2 regions of the Thauera sp. WH-1 genome follow, and region 2 is predicted to be linked to the other one. Evidence: predicted binding sites of a transcription regulator. Region 2 holds the regulator's gene; the other holds the start of a gene.
What was found. The regulator FliA, encoded in region 2, starts transcription of late flagellar genes. The targets are predictions, from matches to a motif close to CTAAAGTTNNNNNNNNNNNNGCCGNTA.

Region 1: a site for FliA is predicted at 3,614-3,640, ahead of ACMV5O_RS05010 (YjfB family protein). Genes of this name have one in related genera too.

Annotation. Positions count from the first base shown of each region.
Region 1 covers NZ_JBLQGP010000003.1:151,219-159,745, reverse strand. The annotation lists gene msrB (peptide-methionine (R)-S-oxide reductase MsrB) at 1-176, shown strand, start outside; gene ACMV5O_RS05025 (acetyl-CoA C-acyltransferase family protein) at 286-1,467, opposite strand; gene ACMV5O_RS05020 (CobD/CbiB family protein) at 1,499-2,434, opposite strand; gene ACMV5O_RS05015 (CoA pyrophosphatase) at 2,541-3,065, opposite strand; gene ACMV5O_RS05010 (YjfB family protein) at 3,363-3,557, opposite strand; gene ACMV5O_RS05005 (YajQ family cyclic di-GMP-binding protein) at 3,848-4,333, opposite strand; gene ACMV5O_RS05000 (pyrimidine/purine nucleoside phosphorylase) at 4,352-4,687, opposite strand; gene ACMV5O_RS04995 (DUF2788 domain-containing protein) at 4,702-4,932, opposite strand; gene ACMV5O_RS04990 (argininosuccinate synthase) at 4,954-6,183, opposite strand; gene argF (ornithine carbamoyltransferase) at 6,251-7,174, opposite strand; gene ACMV5O_RS04980 (aspartate aminotransferase family protein) at 7,184-8,359, opposite strand.
Region 2 covers NZ_JBLQGP010000013.1:47,817-56,343, reverse strand. The annotation lists gene flhB (flagellar biosynthesis protein FlhB) at 1-1,026, shown strand, start outside; gene flhA (flagellar biosynthesis protein FlhA) at 1,037-3,136, shown strand; gene flhF (flagellar biosynthesis protein FlhF) at 3,295-4,812, shown strand; gene ACMV5O_RS13590 (MinD/ParA family ATP-binding protein) at 4,814-5,602, shown strand; gene ACMV5O_RS13585 (RNA polymerase sigma factor FliA) at 5,728-6,498, shown strand; gene ACMV5O_RS13580 (flagellar motor protein) at 6,531-7,271, shown strand; gene motD (flagellar motor protein MotD) at 7,311-8,162, shown strand; gene parC (DNA topoisomerase IV subunit A) at 8,227-8,527, opposite strand, start outside.

The sequences.
Region 1 (8,527 bases), on a different contig from region 2:
AACCCGACAACGTCGCCACCGCGGTGGACCGCAGCCACTACATGGTCCGCACCGAGGTCCTGTGCCAGCACTGCGGCGCCCATCTCGGCCACGTCTTCGAGGACGGCCCTCAGCCCACCGGATTGCGCTACTGCATCAACTCGGCCTCGATCAAGCTCGAGAAGGATGCCGACTAACAGGCAGGTCTGATTCGACCTTGCGCCTGAAATGCCGCGGCACCCAGCCACAAAAAAACCCGCGCCAGCCTCACGGCCGCGCGGGTTTCCTGTCAGCTGAAAACAGCGCTTACACGCGTTCCCACACCGTGGTGATGCCCTGGCCGCCGCCGATGCACATGGTGGCGACGCCGTAACGGCCATTGGTGCGGATCAGCTCGTGCAGCAGCTTGGTGATGATCACGCCGCCGGTCGCGCCCACCGGGTGGCCGAGCGAGATGGCGCCGCCGTTGGGGTTGACCTTGGCGGTGTCGAGCTCGAGCCCGCGGTTCACCGCGATCGACTGCGCGGCGAAGGCTTCGTTGGACTCGATCACGTCGATCTGATCCAGCTTCAGGCCGGCGCGCTGCAGGGCAAGCTTGGTGGCCGGGATCGGACCTTCGCCCATGATCTCGTTGGGCACACCGGCGATCGCGTATGACACCAGGCGGGCGATCGGCTTCTGGCCGGCGGCAGCGGCCTTGGCGGCATCGGCCATCACCAGGAAGGCGGCGGCGTCATTGATGCCCGAGGCGTTGCCGGCGGTCACCGAACCATCCTTCTTGAAGGCCGGCTTCATCTTGCCCAGCGCTTCCAGGGTGGTCATGCGCGGATGCTCGTCGGTCTCGAACACCACGGTGCCCTTGCGGGTTTCGAAGCTGATCGGGACGATCTGGCTCTTGAAGCGGCCATCGGCGATCGCCGCGGCGGCGCGCTTCTGCGACTCGAGCGCGAAGGCGTCCTGCTCTTCACGCGAGATGCCCCACTTGGTGCACAGGTTCTCGGCGGTGATGCCCATGTGGCCGACGCCGAAGGGGTCGGTGAGCACCGCGACCATCGCGTCGATGGCCTTGGTGTCGCCCATGCGGGCACCGCTGCGCAGTGCCGGCAGCAGGTAGGCACCGCGCGACATCACCTCGACACCGCCGCCGATGGCGTAGTCGGCGTCGCCCAGCATGATGGCCTGGGCGGCGTTGACGATGGCCTGCTGGGCCGAGCCGCACAGGCGGTTGACCGCGAACGCCACCGAGTCGGTCGACATACCGGCGTTGACCGTCGCCACACGTGCCACATACGCATAGCGGGAGTCGGTCGGAATGCAGTTGCCGACGGCCGCGAACTGCACCGCCTTGGGATCGACGCCCGCGCGCGCGAACGCTTCCTTCGCCACCACCGCACCCAGTTCGGACGGCTCCATGTCCTTCAGCGAGCCGCCAAAACCCCCCACGGCGGAACGAACAGCACTCAGAACAACGACTTCACGATTTGCCATAACCCACTCCCTCTTTTTGAATTCAAACGTACTACCTGCCAACCCACCCGGCTGCGCCGAGCAACACCAGCAGGAACAGACACACGAGTAATGCCCGCCAAAGCAGGCCTACCGTGCTTTGCAGGTGGTCGACGCCCGCCTCGCTTCCCAGCCCCATCTCGGGCCGATCGACGATCACACCGGACTCATGGACCGGCATGCCGAGCCTCACTCCCAGCGCGCCCCCACCACTCGCAATCAGTATAGCCGACGACTTGTCCGACCACAGCACGGCCTGCGAGCGCCAGCAATAAACACCATCCTCGAAGTTGCCCATCACGGCATAGACCGTCGCCGTGATGCGAACGGGCACCCAGTCGAGCGCCTCGAAGGCGCGCTGGGCGAAGCGGCCGAAATCGCCAGCGCCAGGCTCGCCGCCCGTGCTTCGCGCACCCCACTCATCGTGCAGATAGCGCGCCAGCCGATACAGGACGGCACCGCTCGGTCCCGGCAGGATCGAGAACCAGAACACCACGCCAAACACGTTACGGTGGGCCGCCACGAGCGCCTGCTCGATCGACAGGCGCGCAATCTCACTCGGGCTTGCCTCGTCGTAGCGCCCGCCGCGCCAGGCCGCCAGCAGCGTGCGAGCACGTTCGAGTTCGCCCATGCGCAGCGCAAGGTGAATCTCGGTGAAATGATGACTTTCGTGGCGAAAGCCCATGCACAGGTACAGCGCCCCGATGTTGCAGGCAAAGGCGAACACCGGGTGCAGTTCCCACGCCAGCCAGTACGCGACCGCCGTGCCCAGGGTGCCCAGCCCCGCCAGCAGCAACCAGGCAAGCCGCCCGCTGGCGCGGCTACCGTCGTCCAAGCGCCTGGCAATGCCCTCCGCCACACGCCCCAAGGGTGCCAACACCCGCCACCGCCCGGGGAGCGCGCGCACGTGCTCGAGCAGCAGAGCGAGGATCAGCGCAAGAAGCGTCATGCGAAACGGGACAGGCGGTAGCTCAAGCGAAGGGAAGTCACGCCCGATCGGCGTGAAAATTCGAGTCGTGAAGATATCACAAAGCCACCCCTTGCCCCGCCTCGCCTCATGCGCTACGCCCGCCCTCCGCCCTCAGCACCCGGTACAGCGACATGATGATCCCCGCCGTCGCCCCCCAGATGAAGTAGCCTTCGTACGGCATGGCATGGAAACGCCGCAAGCGCCCCTCGTGCATGATGCTGTGCTCCTCGTGGTTCGCCGGATCGAGGAAGTGTGACAGCGGCACCTCGAAGGCCTCGGCCACCTCGAAGGCGTCGAGCTTGAGCGCAAAGGGAGGATGCACCAGCCCCACCACGGGCGTCACCCTGAAGCCGGTGCCGGTCAGGTAGTCGGGCAGCGCACCAAGCAGCTCGACATGGCGACTCTGCAGGCCGATCTCCTCCTCCGTCTCGCGCAAGGCAGTCTCGACGGCCGATGCATCGCCTTTCTCCACCCGACCGCCAGGAAAGCTGATCTGGCCAGGGTGGTGGTGGAGGTGCTCAGTGCGCTTGGTGAGGAGGACCGAAGCATGATCGGCGCGCACGACCAACGGCACGAGGACCGCGGCCGGAATCGGGGCGCGCTGCATCATCAGCCCGCCCCAGTCGGCATTTGGCTCTACGCCCCCCTGGGAGCACCGAAGCCGCTCACGCAGAAGGGAGATCTCCGATCCAACGGGGGAGTGCGACAAAACATCAATCCTCGAAGCAGGGTAAACGGACTAACAGCCCACGAACGCCGCATCTTCATCCACGGCAGCAATGTGACATCGATGCATCAAGACGAGACGGATGATCACTGATGGCCGCGAATGTTCCGCAGGTGATCGAAACCCGCACCCGGGCGCACCGTTGATCCGGCCCGGCCTCGCTCGGGAACTCCGCTTCGCTCACGCCCAGATATCGATCACCCCACCCGCCGTGCTCCCCACGGCCGCGGGCGGACGGGGGATGGCCTGCACGAGTTGCATAGCGCTCTCGGCCTGAATGTCGATCGCCTTCTTCAGCACCTCGACCGACACCTCCTGCTGGAGTTGCGCCTGGCTGTTGGCGGTGACGGCGGCGGCGATGGCACTTGCATCCATGATGGACTTCCTCTTGCTGCAGATGGATGGCGCCACAAAGGCGCCCCTGCAAGGCATAACGGTGAATGCACGACAAACTTGAATGACCGCCCGCCAGGCTCGCATTGGGGAAACGAATGGGTTCACCTGATGGCTGCCGAAAGGCTGGGCCTGCAGCGCTTGTTCTGCGTCACTCACCCGCCGCGTCGCAGCCGGTACGGCCCTATGCGGCCTGTGCGCGGCCCGCCCGGATCAGCTCACGGGTGGCCTACGCCGTCGGCTGGCAAGCCCGGCGAAGGCGCTCGGCGAGTTCAGTCCCTGAAGTTCCCGTACTGCAGCGGAAAGTCCGTGATCTGCTTCTTGACCAGCGCGATGGCCTCCTGCAGCACGTCGCGCTTGGCGCCGGAGACGCGCACGGCGTCGCCCTGGATCGCGGCCTGGACCTTCATCTTGCTGTCCTTCAACAGCTTGACGATCTTCTTGGCCAGATCCTGGTCGACGCCGACGCGCACCTTCACTTCCTGCTTGACCTTGTTGCCGGAGATCTTCTGCACGTCGCCGTAGTCCAGGCACCGGACGTCGACGTTCTTCTTGGTCATCTCGGGCAGCAGGATGGTCTTGATCTGGTCGAGCTGGAAGTCGCTGTCACCGTAGATCGTCAGCAGCTTGTCGGCGTGCTCGATCTTGGCGCTGGTGCCCTTGAAGTCGTGGCGGCCGTCGACCTTGCGGTTGGCCTGCTCGACGGCGTTGCGCAGCGCAGGCTGGTCGACCTCGGACATGATGTCGAAAGACGGCATGGCTTCCCTCCCCCGCGCTCAGCCGTAGTGGCAGATGTAGTGGTAAGGCTCGCCGACGACCTCGATGTCGAAGCTCGAGTTGCCCGGCACACTGAAGGATTCGCCGGCGCCGTAGGTCGTCCACTCACCGGGCGGGCCATCGGCGCCCTTCATGCGCACGCGGCAGCTGCCGGCCACGCCCTCCATGATCTCGGGAGCGCCGGTGCCGAAGGTGAGCGCGGCCGGCAGGATGACGCCGACCGACTTCCTGGTGCCATCGGCAAACTGGATCGCGTGGCTGACGCACCTGCCGTCGAAATAGACGTTGGCCTGGGTGGTGACGGTGACGCCGTCGAAGGTGGTGGTGATGCCCATGGGTTGCAGATTCCTTATTCGATTCCGAGCAGCTTCTGGATGACGCCCTTGGCAATGAAGCCGACCACGCCCACGCCCAGGCCGAGGAACATCCACAGCATGCCGTAGCGGCCGGCCTTGGACTCCTTGCCCAGGTTCCAGATGATGAACATCATGAACGCAATGAGCGCGGACAGGCCGAGCTTGAGCGAAATGTCCTCGAACTCGGCAAAGGTGAGCCCGAAGAGGAAGACTTCATTGTCCATTACGGCGTGTCCGGCCCCCGCTTAGCCGCGCTTGGCCCGGGCGTTGGCGGCGATGCGCATGCGCAGCGCGTTGAGGCGGATGAAGCCGTGGGCATCCTTCTGATTGTAGGCGCCAGCGTCGTCCTCGAAGGTGGCGATGGTCGGGTCGAACAGCGAGTCGGTCTTGGAGTCGCGGCCGGTGACGATGACATTGCCCTTGTAGAGCTTGAGGCGCACCCAGCCATTGACGGTCTGCTGGGTGTGGTCGATCAGCGCCTGAATCGCCTGGCGCTCGGGGCTCCACCAGTAGCCGTTGTAGATCATGCTGGCATAGCGCGGCATGAGGTCGTCCTTGAGGTGGGCGACTTCGCGGTCGAGCGTGATCGATTCGATGGCGCGGTGTGCGCGCAGCAGAATGGTACCGCCCGGGGTCTCGTAGCAGCCGCGGCTCTTCATGCCGACGTAGCGGTTTTCGACCAGGTCGAGGCGGCCGATGCCGTGCTTGCCGCCGAGCTCGTTCAACTTGGCGAGCAGCTCGTGCGCCTTCATGCGGGCGCCGTTGATGGCGACGAGGTCACCCTGCTCGAACTCGAGGTCGACGTATTCGGCCGCGTCGGGCGCGGCCTCGGGCGACACGGTCCAGCGCCACATGGATTCCTCGGCCTCGGCGGCGGGGTTCTCGAGGTGGCGGCCTTCGAAGGAGATGTGCAGCATATTGGCGTCCATCGAGTAGGGCGAGCCGCCTTGCTTGTGCTTCATCTCGATGGGGATGCCGTGCTTCTCGGCGTAGGCGAGCAGCTTCTCGCGCGACAGCAGGTCCCACTCGCGCCACGGGGCGATGACCTTCACGCCCGGCATCAGCGCGTAGTAACCGAGCTCGAAGCGGACCTGGTCGTTGCCCTTGCCGGTGGCGCCGTGCGAGACGGCGTCGGCGCCGGTAGCGCGCGCGATCTCGATCTGGCGCTTGGCGATCAGCGGACGGGCGATCGAGGTGCCGAGCAGGTATTCGCCTTCGTAGATGGTGTTGGCGCGGAACATCGGGAAGACGAAGTCGCGCACGAACTCCTCGCGCAGGTCGTCGATGAAGATGTTCTCGGGCTTGATGCCGAACTTGAGCGCCTTGGTGCGCGCGGGTTCGAGCTCCTCGCCCTGGCCGAGATCGGCGGTGAAGGTGACCACTTCGCACTGGTAGGTGTCCTGCAGCCACTTCAGGATGACCGAAGTGTCCAGCCCGCCCGAGTAGGCGAGCACTACTTTATTGACGTCGCTCATGCTGTTTTCCTGTTTCCTGCTGTGTTGCCGGCGCGCACGCCCGTGCATGCCGTGAGTATTGGGTAGATCAGAATTCGATGCGGCCGAGCATCAGGTATTCCATCAGCGCCTTCTGCGCGTGCAGGCGGTTCTCGGCCTCGTCCCACACCACCGACTGCGGCCCATCCATGACCTCGGCGGTGACTTCCTCGCCGCGGTGCGCCGGCAGGCAGTGCATGAAGACCGCGTCCTTGTGCGCCACGGACATCATCTCGGCATCCACGCACCAGTCGGCGAAGGCCTTCATGCGCTCCTCGTTCTCGGCCTCGAAGCCCATCGAGGTCCACACGTCGGTGGTCACCAGGTCGGCTCCGCGGCAGGCGTCCATCGGGTCGGCGAACTGCTCGAAGTTGTCGGTGCCGTACAGGCCGGCGCGCTCGGGCTCGACCTCGTAGCCGGGGGGCGTGGACACATGCACATTGAAGTCCAGCACCTCGGCGGCCTGCAGCCAGGTGTTGCACATGTTGTTGCTGTCGCCGATCCACGCCACCGTCTTGCCCTGGATCGAGCCGCGGTGCTCGATGTAGGTGAAGATGTCGGCCAGGATCTGGCACGGGTGGTATTCGTTGGTGAGGCCGTTGATGACCGGCACGCGCGAGTTGGCGGCGAAGCGCTCGACGATGTCCTGCTCGAAGGTGCGGATCATCACCAGGTCGCTCATGCGCGAGATGACCTGGCCGGCGTCCTCCACCGGCTCGCCGCGACCGAGCTGCGAGTCACGCGTGTTGAGGTAGATCGCCGAGCCACCGAGCTGGTGCATGCCGGCCTCGAAGGACAGCCGCGTGCGGGTGCTGGCCTTCTCGAAGATCATCACCAGCGTGCGGTCGAACAGCGGGTGGTAGGGCTCGTAGCGCTTGAACTTGTCCTTGATCCACTTGGCGCGCGCGAACACGTAGTCGTATTCGTCGCGGGTGAAATCCTTGAACTGGAGATAGTGCTTGATCGAAGTCATGGGCGGTCCTCAGCCGTTCGCAAGGAAGTCGCGAATCATCGGCGCCAGCATGGCCACCAGCGTCTGGGCGTCGGCGGCGGTGAAGGTGAGCGCGGGCAGCAAGCGCACCACGCGCTCGGAGGTGACGGACAGCAGCAGACCCTGCTCGGCCGCGCGGCCCATCAGCACGCCGCAGGGGCGGTCGAGCTCGATGCCGATCATCAGGCCGCGGCCGCGGATGTCCACGATGCCGGCGACGCCGTCGAGCGCCTCGGCCATGCCCTTGCGGATCGCGTCGCCGACGGCGATGGCATTGTCCATCAGCTTGTCGTCGGCGATGGCGTCGAAGGTGGCCAGGCCCGCTGCGCAGGCGAGCGGGTTGCCACCGAAAGTGGAGCCGTGGTTGCCCGGCCCGAACAGACCCTTGGCCTTGCCCGCGGTGACGCAGGCGCCGATCGGCACACCCGAGGCCAGGCCCTTGGCCAGCGTCATGACGTCGGGCATGGTGCCGGCGTGCTGCCAGCCGAACCACTTGCCAGTGCGACCCATGCCGCACTGCACCTCGTCGCAGATCATGAGCCAGCCCATCTCGTCGCACAGGGCGCGCAGCTCGCGCTGGAAGGCCTCGTCGGCGACGTTGACCCCGCCTTCACCCTGGATCATCTCGAGCATCACGGCAGCGACGCTGTGGTTGTGCTCGCCGACCTTGCGGACAGCCTCGATGTCCTTGTAGGGGACACGGATGAAGCCCTGCACCAGCGGCTCGAAACCGGCCTGCGCCTTGCGGTTGCCGGTGGCCGACAAGGTGGCCATGGTGCGGCCGTGAAAGGCCTGCTCCATGACGATGATGTGTGACAGCTCGATGCCCTTGTTGTGGCCGTACATGCGGGCGAGCTTGATCGCGGCCTCGTTGGCCTCGCAGCCCGAGTTGCAGAAGAAGACCTCGTCCATGCCGGAGACTGCGGCGATGCGGTCGGCGAGCTTGTCCTGCAGCGGGATGCCGTAGAGATTGGAGGTGTGCAGCACGCGCGCGGCCTGGTCGGCAATGGCCTTGACCAGGCGCGGATGGTTGTGGCCGAGGGTGCTGACGGCGATGCCGGAGAGGGCATCGAGATAACGCTTGCCAGTCTCGTCGTACAACCACACGCCCTCGCCGTGCGAGAAAGCCACCGGCAGACGGGCGTAGGTGTTCATGACATGGGACATGGGGTACCTCGAGTTCGACGAAGCCAGGAAACGCACACGGCGGCAGACGCCGCCGTGCAGGAAAGTGTGCGGGATGTTAAGCCAAAACCCGGCGCCCTGTACATAAGCCTACGGGCGCTGCAGGCGCATGCTGCCCCGCGGGCAAGGCCCGATTTCTGCTAGAATGCG
Region 2 (8,527 bases):
GTCACCGGCGCTGCCACCTTGTGGCTGCTCGGCAACTGGATGGCGGGGCGCATGGCCGGCATCGTGCGCAACGGCTTCGCCTTCGACCGCGCCACGGTGTTCGATGACGCCCTCATGCTCGACGTCCTCAACCGCATGCTGAGCGGCGCACTGCTGACCCTGATGCCCTTGTTCTTCGCCCTGCTGATCGCCGCGGTCGCCGCGCCGGTGCTGCTCGGCGGCCTGGTGTTCGCACCCAAGGCGCTGGGACCGAACTTCGGGCGCATGAACCCGATCCAGGGCATCGGCCGCATGTTCTCGGTCCATGGCCTGGCCGAGATGGTGAAGGCGATCCTGAAGTCGCTGGTGGTGGGCGGGGTGGCGGCGCTGGTGTTGTGGCTGAACAAGGACCACCTGTTCGACCTGATGGTCGAGCCGCTCGAGAGCGGCATGGCCGACTTCTCCAATACGGTGGCCTTCGCCGCGCTGCTGATCGTGCTCAGCCTGGGCCTGCTGGCGCTGATGGACGTGCCCTTCCAGCTCTGGCAGTACCAGAAGAAGCTGCGCATGACCAAGGAGGAGGTCAAGCGCGAGAACAAGGAACAGGAGGGCGATCCGATGGTGAAGGGCCGCATCCGTGCGCTGCAGCGCGAGATGGCGCGCAAGCGGATGATGGCCGAGGTGCCCAAGGCCGATGTCGTCGTCACCAACCCGACGCATTTCTCGGTCGCGCTCAAATACGATGCCGAGCGCATGGGGGCGCCGGTCGTGGTGGCCAAGGGCCGCGGCGAGACGGCGCTGAAGATTCGCGAGATTGCAGCCTCGAGCGGCGTGCCGCTGCTCGAGGCGCCGCCGCTCGCGCGTGCCCTGTACAAGCACTGCGAGCTGGAGGCCGCGATCCCGGCCGCGCTGTACACGGCGGTGGCCGAGGTCATGGCCTACGTGTACCAGCTCGATGCCTGGATGAAGCAGGGCGGCCTGCCGCCCGTGGCGCCCACCCGCTTGCCGGTCCCTGCCGGCATGGATCCGGGCGTGCCCGATGAATGAAGCCTGACCCATGGCCATGAACGACACCCTGAACCTGCGCCACCTCCTGTCTCCCGCCAACCTGCGCCAGCTCGCCGCGCCGGTGCTCATCATCATGATCCTGTCGATGATGGTGCTGCCGCTGCCGGTGTTCCTGCTCGACGTGTTCTTCACCTTCAACATCGCGCTGTCGGTGATGGTGATGCTGGTGGCGATGTACTCGAAGCGCCCGCTCGACTTCTCGGTGTTCCCCACCGTCCTGCTCGTCACCACGCTGCTGCGGCTGGCGCTCAACGTGGCGTCGACCCGTATCGTCCTGCTGGAAGGCCACGCCGGCGGCGATGCCGCGGGCAAGGTCATCGAGGCCTTCGGCAGCTTCCTCGTCGGCGGCAATACCGCGGTCGGCCTGGTGGTGTTCGTGATCCTCACCATCATCAACTTCGTCGTCATCACCAAGGGTGCGGGCCGGATCGCCGAGGTAAGCGCGCGCTTCACCCTCGACGCGATGCCGGGCAAGCAGATGGCGATCGACGCCGACCTCAACGCCGGCCTCATCGACGAGAAGGAAGCCAAGCGTCGGCGCCGGGAGATCGGACAGGAGTCGGACTTCTACGGCGCCATGGACGGTGCGTCGAAGTTCGTGCGCGGCGACGCCATCGCCGGCATCATCATCCTCGTCATCAACATCCTCGGCGGCCTCTTCGTCGGCGTCATGCAGCACGAAATGGGAGTGGGAGAGGCGGGCCGCACCTACACCCTGCTCACCATCGGCGACGGCCTGGTGGCGCAGATCCCGGCGCTGATCATCTCGGTGGCCGCCGGCCTGGTGGTGTCGCGCGTGGGTGACGAGGGCGACATCGGCGGGGTGGTGATTTCCCAGGTCTTCTCCAATCCGGCGGTGATGTCGCTGACCGCAGCCATCATCGGCGTGCTCGGCCTCATCCCCGGCATGCCGAACCTGGTCTTCCTGCTGATCGCCGCCAGCCTCGGGGCGCTTGCCTGGATGCGGCGCAAGCGCATCGCCGCGGAGGCGGCGGCGCTGCCGCCCGAGGCCGAGGCGCCAGCGGCCGTGCCCCCCGCCGATGCGCTCGAAGCAAGCTGGAACGACGTGTCGCAGGTCGATGTCCTCGGGCTGGAAGTCGGCTATCGCCTGATCCCGATGGTCGACAAGGGCCAGGACGGCGAGCTGCTCAAGCGCATCCGCGGCCTGCGCAAGAAGTTCGCGCAGGAGGTGGGCTTCCTGTCCTCGCCGGTGCACATCCGCGACAACCTCGAGCTCAAGCCCAACGCCTACCGGATCGCCCTCAAGGGGGTGGAGATCGGCGGCGGCGAGGCCTACCCGGGCCAGTTCCTCGCCATCAATCCGGGACGCGTGGCGGGGCCGCTCGCCGGTCGCGAGACCACCGATCCGGCCTTCGGCCTGCCGGCGGTGTGGATCGACGCCAGCCAGCGCGAGCAGGCCCACGCGCTCGGCTACACCGTGGTCGATGCCAGCACGGTGGTGGCGACCCATCTCAATCACGTCATCCTCAACCATGCCGCCGAGCTCCTCGGCCGCCAGGAGACGCAGGCCTTGCTCGACCATGTCGGCAAGGAGTCGCCCAAGCTCGTCGAGGACCTCGTGCCCAAGATGCTGCCGATCGGCACGGTGCAGCGGGTGCTGCAGACGCTGCTCGAAGAGGGCGTCAACATCCGCGACATGCGCAGCATCATCGAGGTGCTCGCCGAGCATGCGCCGCGCACGCAGGACCCGGTGCAGCTCACCACCAAGGTGCGCGAGGCGCTCGGGCGCGCGATCATCCAGAGCCTGTTCCCGGGCAATGCCGAGGTCCAGGTGATGGCGCTCGAGCCAGGCCTGGAGCGCATCCTGCTGCAGGCGATGAGCGCGGGCGGCGAGGGCGGGGCGATCGAGCCCGGCCTGGCCGACACCTTGCTGCGCCAGACTGCGCAGATCGCCCAGCGCCAGGAGGACATCGGCCTGCCGCCGGTGTTGCTCGTGCCCTCGCAGCTGCGCATGCTGCTGTCGCGCTTCCTGCGCCGCGCGGTGCCGAGTTTGAAGGTGATCTCCAATTCCGAAGTGCCCGAGACGCGCACCATCCGGGTCACCGCGATGGTGGGCGCGCAGGGCTGAGGACCAGGGGAGGGGGCGCGGCGCGGGCTGTCGGTCGGTCGCAGCAGAAGGGGCGAATAGGCGGGGTAAAGGCGCGTTATTCGGCTCCAGGCAATTGACGGCCGGTGGCGATAATTCTCATCAAGCAGGGGTCGATCGTGACCGCCGGGAGAATCGCCATGAACGTCAAACGCTACTTTGCCCCCACCGCCCGCGAAGCGCTGCGTGCGCTCAAGGAGGCGCTCGGTCCCGATGCGATCGTGCTGTCGAACCGTGCGGTCGAGGGCGGGGTCGAGATCCTCGCCCTACCGGGTGAGGCGGTGGGGGCGCTGCAGGCCGCCAACCGCGCAGCCGTCAACGCGCGGGCGGCCGGCCAGGCCGTGCCGACGGCGCCGCGTCCTGAAGCCGCACGGCCGGTGTCGCAGGCCGCGGTGCCGGATGCCTTTGCCGGCGGGCCGACGAGCACCGCCGGCGACAGCGATTTCCAGGTCAGCCTGTCGGCGCTGGCGGCGAGCGCAGCACGCAACCTGGCGCGTCCGGCCGCTGCTGCCGTGCCCGGGCCGGTGGTGCGTCCCTTCAACCCGCCGCGCATCGAGACCGCCGACTATGCGATGCGCGGTCGCGACGCCGAGTTGCGCACGGCGGTGTCGGGCGCGCGCCGCGAGCCCATGGCGGCGGGCGGGCCGGCGGTGTTCTCCGGGCGCGCGAATCCGGTTGCGGCCGCCGACGAGTTCGGCAGCGCGCGCATGCGCGAGCTGCAGGAGACCAATGCCCGCCTGATGGCCGAGTTGTCGGGTATTCGCGGCATGATCGAGCGCCAGCTCGCCGGCTTCGCCTGGGGCGAGACCCGCCGCCACGCACCGGCACGGGCGGCGATGCTGGGCGAATTGCTCGAGGCCGGTTTCTCCGCACTGGTCGCGCGCAAGCTGGCCGAGGCGGTGGCCGAGGAAGCGAGCCGCACCGAGGCGCGCGAGGCGGTGGGCAGCGCCCTCGACAGCATGATGCGTGCCTGCGCCTCGGACGAGGACCTGCTCGACCGCGGTGGCGTGTACGCGCTGGTCGGGCCCACCGGGGTGGGCAAGACCACCACCACGGCCAAGCTCGCCGCGCGTTGCGTGGTGCGCCACGGGGCGGGCAAGCTGGCGCTGATCACCACCGACGGCTACCGCATCGGCGCCCAGGAACAGCTGCGCATCTATGGCCGCATCCTCGGCGTGCCGGTGTTCTCGGTGCGCGACGCCGCCGACCTGCGCCAGACCCTGGGCAGCCTGCGCAACAAGCACATGGTGCTGATCGACACCATGGGCATGAGCCAGCGCGACCGGCTGGTCGGCGAGCAGGCGGCCATGCTCGCCGGCGCCGGTGACGTGCGTCGCCTGCTGCTGCTCAATGCCACGGCGCGCGGCGACACGCTCGACGATGTGGTTCGGGCCTACGCGGGGCCGGATCTGGCCGGCTGCATCTTCACCAAGGTCGACGAGGCCGCTGCTCTGGCGCCGGCGCTCGACGTCGCCGTGCGCCATGCCCTCGACATCCGTTACCTGACCAACGGCCAGCGCGTGCCCGAGGATCTGCACCTGCCCAATCGTGCCTACTTGCTGCATCGCGCGCTGCGCGAGCACGCGGGCGAGTCGCCCTGGCACCTGAGCGGCGACGAGGCCGGCATGTTGCTGGCCGCGGCCGGCGCGGGAGCCTGACATGCTCGACGGACGCGAAGACCAGGCCGCAGGCCTGCGGCGCCTGTTCCGCCGGGCGCCGCCGCTGGTGGTGGCGCTGTATGCCTGCGGCCGTCACCGTGGTCGTAACGCCGTGCTGGCCGCCCACCGCATCGCCGGTCGCGCAGAGCGGGTGCTGATCCTCGACGAAGCCCAGGGCGACGAGGCGCTGGGCGAGGCACTGGGCGTCGGCACCGGGGTGGATCTGCTGCAGCTGCTCGACGGCCATACCACGCTTGGCAATGTGCTGCAGCCGGCGCCGGGGCTGCTCGGCCGGGTACCGGCCGCAGCCGCCGCGCTCGCCTTGCCCCTGCTCGACGATGCGCGCCGCGCCTGCCTGGTCGAGGCCTTGCGCCTCCTGCACAGGCACGCCGGTTTCGTGCTGATCCACAGCGCCTGCGAGGGCGCCGCCCAGCCCTCGCCCTTCGTCCATGCGGCGCCACGTCGGCTGGTGCTGGCCGAAGCCAGCGCGAGTGGCGCGACCGAGGCCTACCAGACGATCAAGGGACTGGCCGCGGCCGGGGCGGGCTCGGTCCATGTCGCGGTGTGCCGGGCGCGCGGGCGGGCCGACGCGCAGGCCTTCTTCGCCAGCCTGGAGGCCCTCGTGCGCCGCCATGTCGGCGTACCACTGGCCTGGCTGGGCGAGCTCGAGCGCGACGACATCGCCTCTGCCCTGCAGCAGCCACTGCGGTCCGCCGGGCGTGATGTGGGCGCCGCCTTCATGCGGCGAATCGATGCCATCGCCCGCGCGCCACGGGCGCCGCGCCCATGAGTCGTGACAGGGGCGTGAATTATCCCGCTGGTAATCCCGGCCCCGGTGCGGGAAAATCGCGCACTCCGATTCCCGGAGCCAGCGCGAGCACCGGCTCGCGTCGCCAGAAGATACAGGTCGAATGGATGTATGACGCGAACGGCACGCTCGACAAGAGCAACCTCGTTGAAGCCTACGCCCCGCTGGTCAAGCGCATCGCCTTTCAGCTCATGGCCAAGCTGCCGGCCAGTGTGGACGTGGATGACCTCATCCAGAACGGATTGATGGGCCTGCTCGATGCCCTCGGTCGGTACGAGGAGGGCCTGGGCGCGCAGTTCGAGACCTATGCGGTGCAGCGCATCCGCGGTGCGATGCTCGACGGCCTGCGCGAGAACGACTGGCTGCCACGCAGCCTGCGCCGCGACATGCGGCGCATCGAGGCGGCAATCCACGCCCTCGAGCAGCGCTTCGGCCGTCAGCCCTCGGAGACCGAACTCGCCGAGGCGCTCGGCGTGGCGCTGGGGGAGTACCAGCACATGCTGCACGAGGCGCGCGGCCACCAGCTCGTCTATCTCGAAGATTTCAACCGCGACGAGGACGACGACTATCTCGAGCGCCATCTGGTGCAGGAGGGCGCGAACCCGCTCGACCTGCTCGAGGACGCCGACATGCGCCAGCGGCTGGTGGCGGCGATCGGCTCCCTGCCCGAGCGCGAGCAGATGGTGATGGCCTTGTACTACGACGAGGAGCTCAACCTGCGCGAGATCGGCGAGGTGCTCGGCGTCACCGAGTCACGCGTGTGCCAACTGCACAGCCAGGCGGTGGCGCGCCTGCGTGCCGGCCTGTTCGAGGGCGGCACGGTGGTGCCGCCGGCGCGCCGGCGCGGACGCCCGCCCAAGAGTTCGGCACCCAACTGACATGAAGGCAAGGCCCGCGCCTGGCGCTCGTCATGGATAAGATCAGCCTCGTCGGCCTCACCCTGGGCATTGCGGCCATCGTCATCGGCCAGGTGCTCGAAGGCGGCCACATCTCCTCGCTGGTGCAGCCCACGGCCTTCCTCATCGTGGTGGGGGGCACGCTCGGGGCGGTGATGCTGCAGAGCCCGCTGCGCACCTTCGTAGACGGCATGCGCATGGCGCGCTGGGTGTTCGTGCCGCCGGCGATGAACTCCCAGGGCGTCATCGACCAGGTCGAGAACTGGAGCCATGTGGCGCGCAAGGAAGGCTTGCTCACGCTGGAGAACCAGATCGATGCGCTGCCCGACCCGTTCATGCGCAAGGGGCTGCAGCTGCTCGTCGATGGCGTCGAGCCCAACCGGCTGCGCGAGGTGCTGGAGGTGGAGATCGGCGTGTGGGAGAACCAGATGCGCCAGTCGGCGCGGATCTGGGAGGCCGCAGGCGGCTATGCGCCAACGATCGGCATCCTGGGGGCGGTGATGGGTCTCATCCATGTCATGGAGAACCTGTCCGACCCGTCGCGGCTCGGCGCCGGCATTGCAGTCGCCTTCGTCGCCACGATCTACGGCGTCGGCTTTGCCAACCTCGTCTTCCTGCCGATCGCGAAGAAGCTCGCCGCCCACATCATCACGCTGACCACGCAGCGCGAGATGTTCGTCGACGGGCTGGTGGGCATCGCCAACGGCGACAATCCGCGCATCATCGCCAGCCGCATGCAGGGCTACGTGGTCTGAGCGCAGGCCGACGCGCGAGAGACCAGCAAAGGGCAGATCATGCGGCGCAGGCGCAAGCTCGACGAGGAACACGACAACCACGAGCGCTGGCTCGTGTCCTATGCCGACTTCATCACGCTGCTGTTCGCCTTTTTCGTCGTGATGTACTCCCTGTCCTCGATCAACGAGGGCAAGTACCGCGTGCTGTCCGACTCGCTGGTGCAGGCCTTTCGCAACGTCACCATCAACGACAGTGGCGAGCAGATCGTGCTGCCGCCGGTTACGGTGGTGACGCCGCCGCGGCCGATCACCCCGCCCGCGACGCCTGCGATCGATGAAGAGGCCGAGTCGCGCCGGCGCGCGACCGCGCAGCGCATGCGCAACATGGCCGACGAGATCCGGCGCGTGCTGTCGCCGCTGACGCAGGCGGGACAGGTCAATGTCACCGAGGGCGCGTTCGGAGTCAGCGTCGAGATCAATGCCAGCCTGCTGTTCTCGCCGGGCGAGGCCAGTCTGGGCCCGCCTGCGGTGGCCGCCCTGCAGGCGGTGGCCGAGGTGCTGGCGCCGGCCGAGTTCCCGATCACGGTCGAGGGGCATACCGACGCGCTGCCGATCAGCACCTTCCGCTTCCCGTCGAACTGGGAGCTGTCCGCCGTGCGCGCGTCGACCGTGGCGCGCCTCTTCATCGACAACGGTGTGCGCGCCGATCGCCTCACGGCTGCCGGCTATGCCGACCAGCGCCCCGTGGCGGACAACGCCAGCGAGGAGGGGCGGGGGCGCAACCGGCGCGTCACCATCCTGATCGAGTCGCGCGCCGCGGACACTGCGCCCGCTGGGCCGACCTCCATCCCGGCGGACGATCCGATCCGCTCCATCCTGCCTCTTCCGCCCCCGGCTTCAGCAGAAGGTTGAGGAGGCGCGGCGTTCCCGCAGCGACCTGCAGGCGCAGCCTGCGCGCCCACGGGCGCGCGATGCGTCAGCGCATGCGCTCGGGCTTGATCCTGGGCGTGAGTGGCGCGCCCTTGCGCGCGCGGCGGTGACGCAGCGGCTCGCGCTGGGCGGGTTTGAGCTCGATCGCCACCGCCTTGCCGCCGCGGCCCGTGCCTTCCACCGTCAGCACCGCATCATCGGCGGGGACGGCGACCGCAGCGAGGCTCTCGCCTTCGTCGAGCGCCATCACGATCACGCCGCGACCGCCGCTCTGGGTCTTCATTTCCGGCCGCGGGAAGACGAGCAGGCGGCCGTTCTCGGACGCCGCGGCGATCCAGTCGCCGAAT